DNA from 3 places in the Streptococcus criceti HS-6 genome. Region 1 is predicted to be linked to each of the others. Evidence: predicted binding sites of a transcription regulator. Region 1 holds the regulator's gene; each other region holds the start of a gene.
The links. The regulator HrcA, encoded in region 1, represses chaperone genes, less so after heat shock. The targets are predictions, from matches to a motif close to TTAGCACTCNNNNNNNNNGAGTGCTAA.
Positions count from the first base shown of each region.

Region 2: a site for HrcA is predicted at 2,437-2,463, ahead of groES (co-chaperone GroES). Genes of this name have one in related genera too.
Region 3: a site for HrcA is predicted at 2,553-2,579, ahead of STRCR_RS10385 (ATP-dependent Clp protease ATP-binding subunit). Genes of this name have one in related genera too.

Region 1 is NZ_AEUV02000002.1:549,468-553,602, reverse strand. Features, by position in the region: gene dnaK (molecular chaperone DnaK) at 1-480, opposite strand, end outside; gene grpE (nucleotide exchange factor GrpE) at 878-1,417, opposite strand; gene hrcA (heat-inducible transcriptional repressor HrcA) at 1,441-2,475, opposite strand; gene STRCR_RS02780 (glycoside hydrolase family 73 protein) at 2,639-3,223, opposite strand; gene STRCR_RS02775 (M15 family metallopeptidase) at 3,243-3,980, opposite strand; gene STRCR_RS02770 (histidine phosphatase family protein) at 3,967-4,135, opposite strand, start outside.
Region 2 is NZ_AEUV02000002.1:159,738-163,872, forward strand. Features, by position in the region: gene groL (chaperonin GroEL) at 305-1,930, opposite strand; gene groES (co-chaperone GroES) at 2,131-2,415, opposite strand; gene STRCR_RS00825 (Cof-type HAD-IIB family hydrolase) at 2,838-3,629, opposite strand; gene STRCR_RS00830 (single-stranded DNA-binding protein) at 3,760-4,135, opposite strand, start outside.
Region 3 is NZ_AEUV02000002.1:2,230,383-2,234,517, reverse strand. Features, by position in the region: gene STRCR_RS10385 (ATP-dependent Clp protease ATP-binding subunit) at 167-2,455, opposite strand; gene argF (ornithine carbamoyltransferase) at 2,676-3,641, shown strand; gene STRCR_RS10375 (DUF1797 family protein) at 3,896-4,126, shown strand.

The DNA.
Region 1 (4,135 bases):
TTTATCTTGTTTATCAAGACCATAAGCAAGAGCTGCTGCGGTTGGTTCGTTGACGATACGTTCGACTTCAAGACCCGCGATTTTACCAGCATCTTTTGTTGCCTGACGTTGGGCATCGTTGAAGTAAGCAGGGACTGTAATAACGGCTTTTTCAACTTTTTCACCAAGATAATCTTCAGCATAACCCTTGATGTATTGCAGAATCATAGCTGAAATTTCTTGAGGAGTGTATTCTTTACCATTAGCAGAAACTTTTTCAGAAGTCCCCATCTTAGATTTGATAGAGATAACAGTATCTGGGTTAGTTACCGCTTGACGTTTAGCCGCATCACCGACAATGATTTCCCCGTTTTTAAACGAGACAACAGAAGGAGTTGTACGGTTACCTTCTGGGTTAGCGATAATTTTACTTTCAGTTCCTTCAAGAACGGCAACTGCTGAGTTTGTTGTTCCTAAGTCAATACCAATAATTTTGCTCATAATTAAGATACCAAGAACGCCGAGAAAGCGACTAGAATTTTAGGAAATCAACGATGTGTGCTTGTACACGAGGTGATTTATCTCAATTCCGAGTCCGAGCTTTCCGTTCGGGTTCAATTCCTTTCATTTTTCCTCTTTACTTGTTTTTATTCGCAGTAGTTGACTGAACTTTCTACACCCTTCAGGCCATAAAATGCTAGTCAACCTTGCGGGGGCGCGTCAACGAAATCAAAGATTTCTGACTTACCACCTAGTTTATTGTCATTTCGGACACGGTTATTTTATTGATTAGCTATCATCATTGTATAGTTACGACGTGAGATAGTAAGGAGTCTAGGCAATCCGCCATAGCGGTTGCCGTATAATGACGAGACGTTTTAATGCCCATCATTATTGACTAATTATATACCACCACCATAGCTGGCCGAAGCAGGCGATCGTGCAGTTTGTAGCCTTTTTGGAAAACTTCCGCAATGCTGTCTGCTGGATGCTCATCATCAGCCGGTAAGGTTTGAACAGCCATGTGAAGGTTGTGATCAAAGCTTTCAACTGCCACTTCTTCCACACCCTCTTCTTTAAGAGCTTGATTCAGGCTTTCCTGTACCATTTCCAACCCTTTTTTCACATCATCGCTCAAGCCCTCAACTGCTAAAGCACGTTCTAAATTATCCAAGCTAGGCAAGATTGCCTTAGCGAGATCTTGCGAACGATACTTCTGTAACTGCTGACGTTCCTCATTGGCGCGACGCTGAATATTTTGCATTTCAGCGTGAGCCCGTAAGAATTTATTTTCAAAATCCTCAGCCTTCTCTAAAGCTGCTTCTAATTCTGTTTTTTCAGTAGTTTCCTCAGAGGCCGCTTCAGTTTGCTCTTTTTCTTCGGTTTCAGAAGCCTGAGTCTCTTCGGTCACTTCCTCTTTTTTAATATCTTCTGACATAATGCCTCCTTTATTAAATGTTACTAATTGACTTCATAATGATTGCTACTAAGGTAACGATAGAAATCAGCTGATTTCATAGTCAACACCCGGCTGACAATTCCCAATAGACTGAAGGCCCGTTGGTAATCAATCGTCACAGGTCCAAACAAGCTTAAGCTGCCAAAACCTCGGTAGGGAATGAGAAATTTATAGGACAACTGTGTTAAAGAAGTCAAACCAGTTTGTTTCTCATCTGCCAGACGAATGGCATAGGGTTTATCCTCTTGAAGCAACTGACGAATTTCCAAAGCTAATTCTTGGGTCTTATCAAAAAAACGGTAGATCTGGTCGTCAGAAAACTTGAGTAGATTCTCCTTGCCAGCTAAAAACGGCTTTTCGACAAACATTTCCTTAAAAATATGTTCAAATAATTCTAAGACATTGTCTGTTGTCTTAAAATAGCGCTGAACAATCTGTGGAATCTCAGTTCGAATCCGATAATGAATCTCCATAACTGTTTGTCCCAAAAAACGCTCATGTACTAAACCGCTTAAAGTAGCTAAGTCTTCGTCAAGAAAATTCTTAGGAATAGCAAACTGACTGGTGACCGTATTAGAATCATCAAAGGTCATGACAGCTAGAGCATCGTGGTGACTGAGCTTTACAATATCAAAAGCGCTCAAGCGCTGATTGCTTGGTTCAACATCTAAAGCAACTGCTGTGCACCCTGTCAACTCTGCTAAAAGATCGCTGGCCTTCTGCAACAAATCTTCCAGTTTAAAAAATTCAAAATCAAAACCTTTGATAACTTGATAGGCATCATCTTCGTCAATCCTCTCAAAATTTAGGAGATGACTAACATAGTACTGAAAACCCTGCCGACTTGGCAGACGGCCACTAGATGTGTGCGCCTTTTCCAAGAGACCAATTTTTTCTAAGGCAGCCATATCATTGCGGATGGTGGCACTACTAGAAGCAATGTAATTTTGTAAAACCTTGGATCCGACAGGTTCGTGTGTCTGCGTAAACAGCTCAATCACAATAGATAAAATATCATTTTGCCGCTGCGTAATCATCACGGACCTCCATTCCAAAAGTTCATTAGCACTCTTAAAGCAAGTCTGCTAACTTATGTTTCTATTATACCGCTCTAAAACCAACTGTCAAGAGAAAAGCGCAAAAAATTAGCACTCTTTTAAAAAGAGTGCTAATTCAGCTAATTCTTTAGAAAACTAGATCCTAACTATCATACTGAGTAAGATTCTTTTCTCGGATGATCGTAATGAGCTTATTAGCATAGTCAGGGTCTGTATTAACCCCTGCTTTTTGCAGAGCCTGAGCTGCTGTAACATACTCTTCAGTTGTGGCTAGGATGGTGTAGAGCTGTTTCCCCCACATACCCGAAGAAATGGCCTCAAGATAAGCCATCAAACTATCCTGCCAGTTGCTATAAATAGCATAAGGCAGTTTAACTGTTTGCCACTGACCGTTTTCATAAGACCGAGTAGTTAAAACAATCTTAGCTTGCCCAGACTGAGCTAAGGTTCCTGTGAAATTATGATAGCGCACAGCCAGCAAGTCAGAGCCATAATCAGATGACTGGGCCGCCTGAGCAATAATTATAGAAGCCTTAATACCATAGGCTTTTGATAACTTCTGGGCTACCGGAGCTACCTCTTTAATGAAGGAAGACTCTGTATAAGGCGTGCTAACCTTGGTATTGGCAGCCTTTGTTTTCATGTTCAACAAGAGAGGCAAAAGAATAAGGGCTAAAACAAGTCCAAAAACGATCATAAAAGGCCGAAACTTTAGCCTTGATTGCATACTATTTCAACCCCCTATCCTAATCCTTTAATAAGGCTACATACTCTTCCAAGCTTAGATTATGCTCGGTCATATATTTGGCAGATGCCTTGCCAACATAGCGAAAATGCCAATCCTCGTAATCAACACCCGTTGAATCGCTCTTGCCCTTTTCAAAACGAAGAACAAAACCATAATCTGGCGCAATCTTTTTCAATTGTTCTACAACGCTAGGGTCGCTTTCATTGAGGCTGTCAACCGTACTCATATCAATCGCTAACCCTGTCTGGTGCTCACTAGCTCCAGCTGGCTGGGAATAAGTTTTAACCTTTTCCTCAGCTTGGTCTTGACTCAAACTAGGGTCGTTAGACATCTCCTGCTTGACGTAAGAATCAAAGAGCTCCTGTTGATACTCGACACTGCGATAACCCGAAATCAGGTGCTCGCTGCTATCAATCTTCTGCGCAGCCGCTAAAAATTCTTTGACATTGTCTGCAATCCGCGAGTCCACCTTGATATTATCAATAGCCACCAGGTCAGGATTAAGTTCCTTGGTAATGTTGTCACGATTGACCACAATTAGTTGCCAATCATCTGCTGAAACATCAGGCAGATCCGAACCTAATTCAACTTTCTTGGTTTTTTTAACCTTGGCTAACTGACTGGCTCCTGTCTGATTCGACCGAGAAGCTAATTTATCATGCAGAAAGGCAAAGCTAAAAATAACGACTAACCCTAAAATAAAAACGATAAAAAAGTTACGACTAGACTTTTTCATGGTTCTCCCTTGCTAAAATTTCTCGACCTTTTTGTCGGTAAGTCATATCTCCGATTGCTTCAATATGGAATGTGTCGGCTTCATAAGTTACCTGACAGACGCTGCCGTTATCAAGAGCTAAACTCCTTGGAAGACTGGGATCAATCAAGCCCATT
Region 2 (4,135 bases), 390 kb from region 1:
GCCTAATCTTTCAGCTAATGTTGATAACTAGAAAGCCATTAACCTTACGATACGAAAAAGAGACAGCTGATAACACTGTCTCTTTTAAATGATTAGTAAGAGAGATTGAGGCTGGACAAAAGCTCGTCCAGTATGCCTATTCAACCTCTTGACACAGAGGGAGAGTGAAACGGTCTGGGGAGAGACCGTTTCAGGTCACCGCCTAGAAATTAGGAAGTGGTGAGAGCCAAAATTTTCAATTTTTGGGTTGATCCCACTCCCGTTAACTATCAGGTGTCTTTGCTGCTTAGATAGTTTTTTTCTATTACATCATGCCGCCCATCATACTTGGATCCATTGCTGGGGCAGCTGGAGTTTTTTCTTCTGGATGATCGGCAACAACGGCTTCAGTTGTCAAAATGAGGCTAGCTACAGAAGCTGCATTTTGCAGGGCTGAACGACTAACTTTGACAGGATCAATGATTCCTGCTTCAACCATATCTACCCAGCTTCCATCGGCTGCATTAAAGCCTGTACCAACAGCGCTAGCTTTAAGTTTTTCGATGATAACGGAACCTTCATAGCCAGCATTACGGGCAATTTGACGAACGGGTTCTTCAAGCGCACGCAGAACAATGTTACGGCCAGTTGCTTCATCCCCTTTCACATCAAGAGAGGCAACTTTTTCAATGACATTAACAAGGGCTGTACCACCACCGGCAACGATGCCTTCTTCAACGGCAGCGCGGGTTGCATTAAGGGCGTCTTCAATGCGAAGTTTCATTTCTTTTAATTCTGTTTCAGTCGCAGCACCAACCTTGATAACTGCAACACCGCCAGATAATTTTGCTAACCGTTCTTGCAATTTTTCACGATCAAAGTCTGATGTTGTTGTTTCCAATTGTGACTTAATCACATTGACCCGTTCTGCGATTGCATCAGCTTGGCCTGCTCCTTCAACGATAACCGTTGAATCCTTATCAATAGTAATTTTAGCAGCTTGACCTAGCGAAGCGATGCTGGCATCTTTGAGCTCTAATCCAAGATCTTCCGTGATAACAGTACCGCCCGTTAAAATAGCGATATCTTCCAGCATAGCCTTGCGGCGGTCACCAAAGCCAGGTGCCTTAACGGCTACGACATTAAAGGTACCACGAATCTTATTAAGGACTAAGGTAGGCAGGGCTTCACCATCAACATCGTCGGCAATGATTAAAAGCGGACGGCTGGTTTTAAGCACTTCTTCTAAAAGAGGAAGGACATCCTGGATATTTGAAATTTTCTTATCGGTAATCAAGATGTAAGGATTGTCAAGATCAGCAACCATCTTTTCGTTATCGGTTACCATGTATTGAGAGAGGTAACCGCGGTCAAATTGCATACCTTCAACAACGTCCAGTTCAGTCTCCATACCGCGAGACTCTTCAATGGTGATGACACCGTCATTGCCAACTTTTTCCATAGCTTCTGAAATGTATTCACCAACTTTTTCAGAACGTGAAGATACAGCAGCAACTTGCGCAATAGCTTCTTTACCAGAAACTGGTTGAGCGATAGCTTTTAGACCTTCAACAGCTGTTGCAACAGCTCTTTCGATACCGCGACGGATACCGATTGGGTTAGCTCCTGCTGTTACATTTTTAAGCCCTTCGCGAACGATGGCTTGGGTTAAAACGGTGGCAGTTGTTGTACCATCACCGGCAATATCATTGGTTTTTGAAGCAACTTCTGAAACCAATTTGGCTCCCATATTTTCAAAATGATCTTCTAGTTCGATTTCCTTAGCAATAGTGACACCGTCATTCGTGATCAAGGGTGAACCAAAGGATTTTTCCAAAACAACGTTACGACCTTTAGGGCCAAGCGTTACCTTAACGGTATCAGCCAAAACATCTACACCACGCACCATTGCAGAACGCGCATCTGCTGAAAATTTAATATCTTTTGCCATTTATGATTACCTGTCTTTCTTGTTTATATATTGCTTAGGCTAGCTACTTTAGGGGAGGATAGGCTTCAGGGCCCTTTAAGTTTTTCACGTTCGGGAGCACCTAGGACATTAGCAGCTTCTCCTCAATGAGAACTAACCTAAGAATTTTTTATCTTAACTTGCTAGTAGCTAACAATTTTGAATGAGGTTCAGTCCTACTCCTAGCTAAGAATAGCCAAAATATCAGATTCACGGACGATGGAAACTTTATCATCACCATCTTTAACGTCCAAACCAGCGCCATTTTCAACCAGAACCTTATCGTCCTTAGCTACACTCGGAGCAATCAAATCTCCATGCAGTGTCCGAGAACCTGGTCCAACGGCTAAAACGGTTGCTGTTTTCGTTGCTTCATGCGAGCCACCTGCCAAAACAAAGCCACTAGCTGTGGTTTCTTCTACTTCTTCAAATTTTACAACAATACGATCACCTAAAGGTTTTAACATTGTCTTACCTCCATTAATTTTTTAGCACTTTATCAGTGCGAGTGCTAATTACATTTATTATTTTAGCATTTGGTCAAAAATAGTCAAGAAAAAACTCTACCAAATTGGTAAAGTTTTTCCACATGCTAAAAGTTAGAAACTGTATTCACAAGTTTAAATTCTTAGCGTCAGCTGGAAAAAGCGACCATAAGGTCGCTCAAAACAGACAGTTGCCGTTGTGGTAAAAAGACGATTGACCCTATTTAAGTCAATCGTCGATGGGATTTTCAAGACCCTAAGCTTGAAAATGAGCAGTGGAACTCCGTTAGGAGGTTGCTTACGTCCCTACCACATAAGGCTAACTGTCAAAAAAATGTGAATACAAGTTCTTAAAAAACCAGCCCTTTAAATAGCATCATCCCAGAATTCTCCAGAAGAACTTCTCAGAGAATTTCTTCTTGCAGTACTTTAGCGATGCCATCGTGGTTATGATCCAAGGTAACCTTGCCAATTCGATTCTGCAGAGCTTTGGGAGCATTGCCCATGAGGACGCCATAACCGACAGTTTCCAACATTTCTAAATCATTATAGTTGTCGCCAAAAGCCAAAGTCTCAGTTATAGGAACTCTGTAGTAGTCAGCTAAGGTTTTAACAGCCTGACCTTTATCAATTCCTGCTGCCATGACCTCAATCAGATGAGCAGCAGATTTGGCAATGGATAGGTCCGGATAGCCCTGCTTGAGAGCCTGCAAAACTTGGTCAGTCCGATTAGGTGGACACATGACTAAAACCTTGTGAGCTTCTTTAAGACTGGCTAACTGTTCAAGATCGGCAACTTGCGACTCTAAGTCAACCACCACTTCTTCATTGTGAACCAAATCATGACCTTGATGGGATGAATACCAATCACTATAGCTATAGATGTTCCAGGCCAGATCCTGCCCCAGATTTTCAACCGTATGGCAGACTGATAGGACCTCAGGCATGGCTATGGTCTTGCTATCGACAACTGTCCCGTCCTGAGCCTGAATCAAGGCACCATTGTAAGCGATGATGGGACTAGAAATACCGATGTTATCAATGATTGGGCGAATGGCTTCAGGCATCCGAGCAGACACTGGCACAAAATAGAGGCCCTTATCCACACACAACTTGATAGATCGGGCAGTCGCTGGGGTTACCTGATGATCTTTATTGAGAAGAGTACCGTCTATATCACTGAAAATTATTTGCATAAGTCAGCCTCCTTAAACCTAACTATCCCCATTATAACATTTTCTAAGCTTGTATTTCGTATGATTTCTAAAACAAACAAAAACCGCCCCAGACAAAGGTACGGTTGTATCAAAATAAGGAATGTAGGATTTAAAAAGGGAGTTCTTCCTCTTCGAGCACTAAGTCTGTCAGGTCGCTGGTGCCATTATTTTCACGTAAGGCTCGTTGAGCACGGCTTTCCAGTAATTGAAAGGACTGGGCCAGAACCTCGGTTACATAATGGGTCTGTCCATCCTTTTCATAATGGCGAGTCCTAATTTCACCATCAATAGAAACCAGACTGCCTTTGCCAGCATAAGAGACAAGCGTTTCAGCCAGTTTACCCCATAAAACGACAGTGACAAAATCAGCTTGGCGCTCTCCGTCCTGAGTTTTAAAACGGCGATTGACAGCTAAGGTCACGCGAGAGACGGATTTATCCGAAGGAGTCTTAACCATCTGGGGAGTCGCTGTCAAACGGCCGATA
Region 3 (4,135 bases), 1.7 Mb from region 1:
AAACGGAAAACCAGTTAGCAGTGGTTCATTGGTGCTAAAGCACCTAACGAACTGTAAGTGGTAAGACTAAGTCAGCGTAGCCAACAAGTTTTACCACTGCGTCAAGAGCTTATTTCCAAACAGGGATACTGGACAAGTTTTTGCCCAGCCCTCTAAGATCGTTTGCTTAGTCTGTAGAAGGACTTTCTTCCTTGCTGGCAACACTTGTTTCGGATTTTTTAGCAGCCTTAATGCTGATCTTACCATTTGAGGCCATGACAGCCTTAAAGTTCTTTTCGCTTGGATTTTCCAAATAGAAGTCAGTGATCGCATCTTCAATATGTTCTTGAATTGTTCGACGCAGAGGTCTTGCTCCCATCTTAGGATCATAACCCAGATCAACCAATTTTTCTTTGACCTTATCCGTTACATCAAGGTGGAGATCATTGCTGGACAGACGCTGATTGACATCATCCAGCATCAAATCAACGATATGAAGCAGATTTTCCTTGCTCAAAGCCTTGAATTCAACAATACCATCGAAACGGTTCATAAATTCTGGACTGAAGAAGTTGCTGAGTTCACCAAGGACAGAGTTGGTCCGACCTTCGCGGGCAGCTCCAAAACCAACAGATGCTTCTGCTTTACCAGTACCAGCATTAGAGGTCATGATAATAATGGTATCCTTGAAGCTAACAGTCCGGCCTTGACCATCTGTCAGGCGACCGTCATCCAAGACTTGCAGGAACATGTGCATAACATCAGGATGGGCCTTTTCGACTTCATCTAGGAGGATGAGGGAGTAAGGATTGCGACGAACCTTTTCGGTTAATTGCCCAGCTTCTTCATAGCCCACATAGCCTGGAGGGGCACCGACCAATTTGGCGACAGCGTGTTTTTCCATGTATTCCGACATATCAAAGCGGATCATGCTGTCGGCTGAACCAAAGAGCTCGATAGCCAGCTGTTTAGACAGCTCCGTCTTACCAACACCAGTAGGTCCGACAAAGAGGAAGCTACCGATTGGCCGATTAGGAGCCCCTAGTCCAACACGATTCCGACGGATGGCCTTAGCGATCTTATCAACAGCATCATCTTGACCGATAACGTGAGCCTTGAGGTCACTAGCCAGATTAACCAGTTGGGACTGCTCTTTTTCTTTGAGATCACCCACTGGTATATTGGTCTTTTCTTCAACAATGGCTTCAATATGTTTTTCGGTAATGACAGGAATATCTTGCTCATCCAGCTGTTGGGATTGCATTTCCTTGTACTTAGCAATTTGGTCACGGAAGTAAGCCGCTTTTTCAAAGTCTTCTTCACGAGTGGCTTGGGCCTTGAGATTCTCAGCTTCTACCAGCCTTTGATCAATTTCTTTAGGATCAACAAAGTTGAGCGTTAGGTTCATCTTTGAACCAGCCTCGTCCAAAAGGTCGATAGCTTTATCAGGCAAGAAGCGGTCTTGAATATAGCGATTGGAGAGGACGGCAGCCGCTTCAATCGCTTCATCAGTATATTTAACATGATGATAGTCTTGATATTTTGGCTGGATACCATGCAAAATAGTGATGGTTTCTTCCACAGAAGGCTCATCTACCTTGACAGGCTGCATCCGCCGTTCCAGAGCGGCATCCTTTTCGATGATACGATATTCATTGAGGGTTGTTGCCCCAACCAGTTGCAGATCACCGCGAGCTAGGGCTGGCTTTAAGATATTACCAGCATCCATGCTGCCATCTGTTGTACCACCGGCACCGACGATTTCATGGATTTCGTCAATGAAAAGAATAACATCCTGCCGCTGGCGAATTTCTTCCATCAGCTTTTGCATCCGCTCTTCAAATTGGCCTCGGATACCGGTTCCTTGAACCAGACTGACTACATCTAGGCGGATAACTTGTTTGCTCTGTAATTTTTGTGGCACATTGCCATCAACGATCTTTTGTGCCAGTCCTTCAACAACAGCAGTTTTACCAACACCAGGCTCACCAATTAGGACAGGATTGTTCTTGGTCCGTCGGTTGAGGATTTCAATGACGCGGACAATTTCCTGATCGCGGCCGATGACAGGATCGATATCACCACGACGGGCCATATCGGTAATATTGATACCAAATTCTTCCAAGATACCTTGAGGCTGTTGGGGTTGAGCCTGAGGACGGCGTCCCTTGTTGCTCCCACCATTGTTCCCTCCACGATTACCGCCATCGCGTCCCGCTTGTGTTTGTGGAGCATTAGGCAGGTCTGGGTTAAAGGCTCTGAAATTGTTTAAATCGCCAAAGAAATCATCGAAGAAAGAATCCATGGATTGGTTCTGTGGATTTTGGCTGGTTAAATTACTGTTGAGAATATTTTCTGGATCAGCTTTCATAATTCGATAGCAGTTTTGACAGAGATCAATCTGCTTTTGCTGACCATTGACATTTGCATAGAGATGTATGCTCGCATCGTTGAGCTTACAATTTTGACATAACATAGGAAACCTCCGATCTTGACCTATAGTCAATATTGGTCAAAGTCTATGCTGTTATTATAACATTCAAGCTAGAGAAAGCAAGCAAAAAGATTGAATTTTAGCAGACAAATCTCAAGAGTGCTAAAAAATAAAACGGAACGAATAAAATACAACAATTTCTTGACAAATACCCGGATTGTTGTAAAATTGTTGTATAAAAATACATTAAAAGGAATAATTTATGGCTAAATCATTTTTAAAAGAAATAGATTTTACTAAAGAAGAACTGCTGGGGCTGATTGAATCAGCTGCTAAATTTAAGGAACTTAAGAAGCAGAAGCAGGCTCACAGATATTTGGAGGGACTCAACATCGCCCTAATCTTTGAGAAAACGTCCACCAGAACACGCTCTGCCTTCACAGTGGCTGGACAAGACTTGGGAATGAATGTGACCTATTTAGGAGCAGGTGAAACCCAGTTAGGTAAGAAGGAGTCGGTGGCTGATACGGCCAAGGTTTTGGGATCCATGTTTGATGGTATCGAATATCGGGGCTTTAAACAGGAGGATGTTGAAACCCTGGCTGAGTATTCTGGTGTACCCGTTTGGAATGGTTTGACCGATACCTGGCATCCAACTCAGATGATTGCGGACTTTCTGACCCTTAGGGAGCATTTTGGACGCTTGGGGGGCTTGAATATCGCTTATATTGGAGATGGTCGTAACAATATGGCCAATTCTCTCTTAGTAACCTCTGCTATCCTTGGTGTTAACTGCACCATTATTGCTCCGGAGGGACTGCAGCCGGAGCAAGCGATTGTAGCCTTAGCCCAACAGCACAATACTGGGGCCAAACTGCTGGTAACCGACGATCCGTCAGCCGTTAAGGGTGTAGATATGATTTACACCGATGTTTGGGTTTCCATGGGAGAAGATGTAGATTTTAAAGACAGAATCGATTGGCTTCTGCCTTACCAAGTTAATCAGGGACTCCTGAATTTGACGCAAAATCCAGAAACCATTGTCATGCACTGCTTGCCTGCCTTTCATGACCTCAATACTAGCATTGGTCGAGCTATCTACGATAAATATGGTTACAGCGAGTTAGAAATCACCGATCAGATTTTTCAAAAGTTTAGTCCAATCATTTTCCAAGAGGCTGAGAACCGCCTGCATGCTATTAAGGCGATTATCTACCAATCTTATTAATAGGAAAGAATTGACCCCTAAAACCTTGTGTATGGTTCTGCTTTACCAGAGAATAAGTGAATTTTAGTTTAATATAAAGGAAAATACTGGCAAAACAGGGCAAATTTGGCTATTTTAGGGTTTCCACCTATCCCATTCTCCTAGTTTATGGTAAAATGAAATTGATTAAAAGATTAATGGAGCAAGGAGCAAAAGTAGTAGCTGGAGATATTTAGATTTCCAAGCCCCTTGTATCTTAGCTAAGGAGAATTTACATGGAATCACATTTGGTGAGAATCATTGATCGTCTCAATCTGATGACGACAGATGGGAGTAATCTGAAACGAAATTTTGAACGTGACGGTGTTGTTGTTGCGGAAGTTTCTTTTGCGAACGATCCTGAAAATGGTCCTGTTTTCACGTTGCGTGATGTCAAGGCACGTGAGACTTACACCTTCGATAGCATTGACCTAATCGCTATGGAAATCTATGACCTGCTTTATTAAGATAATCAT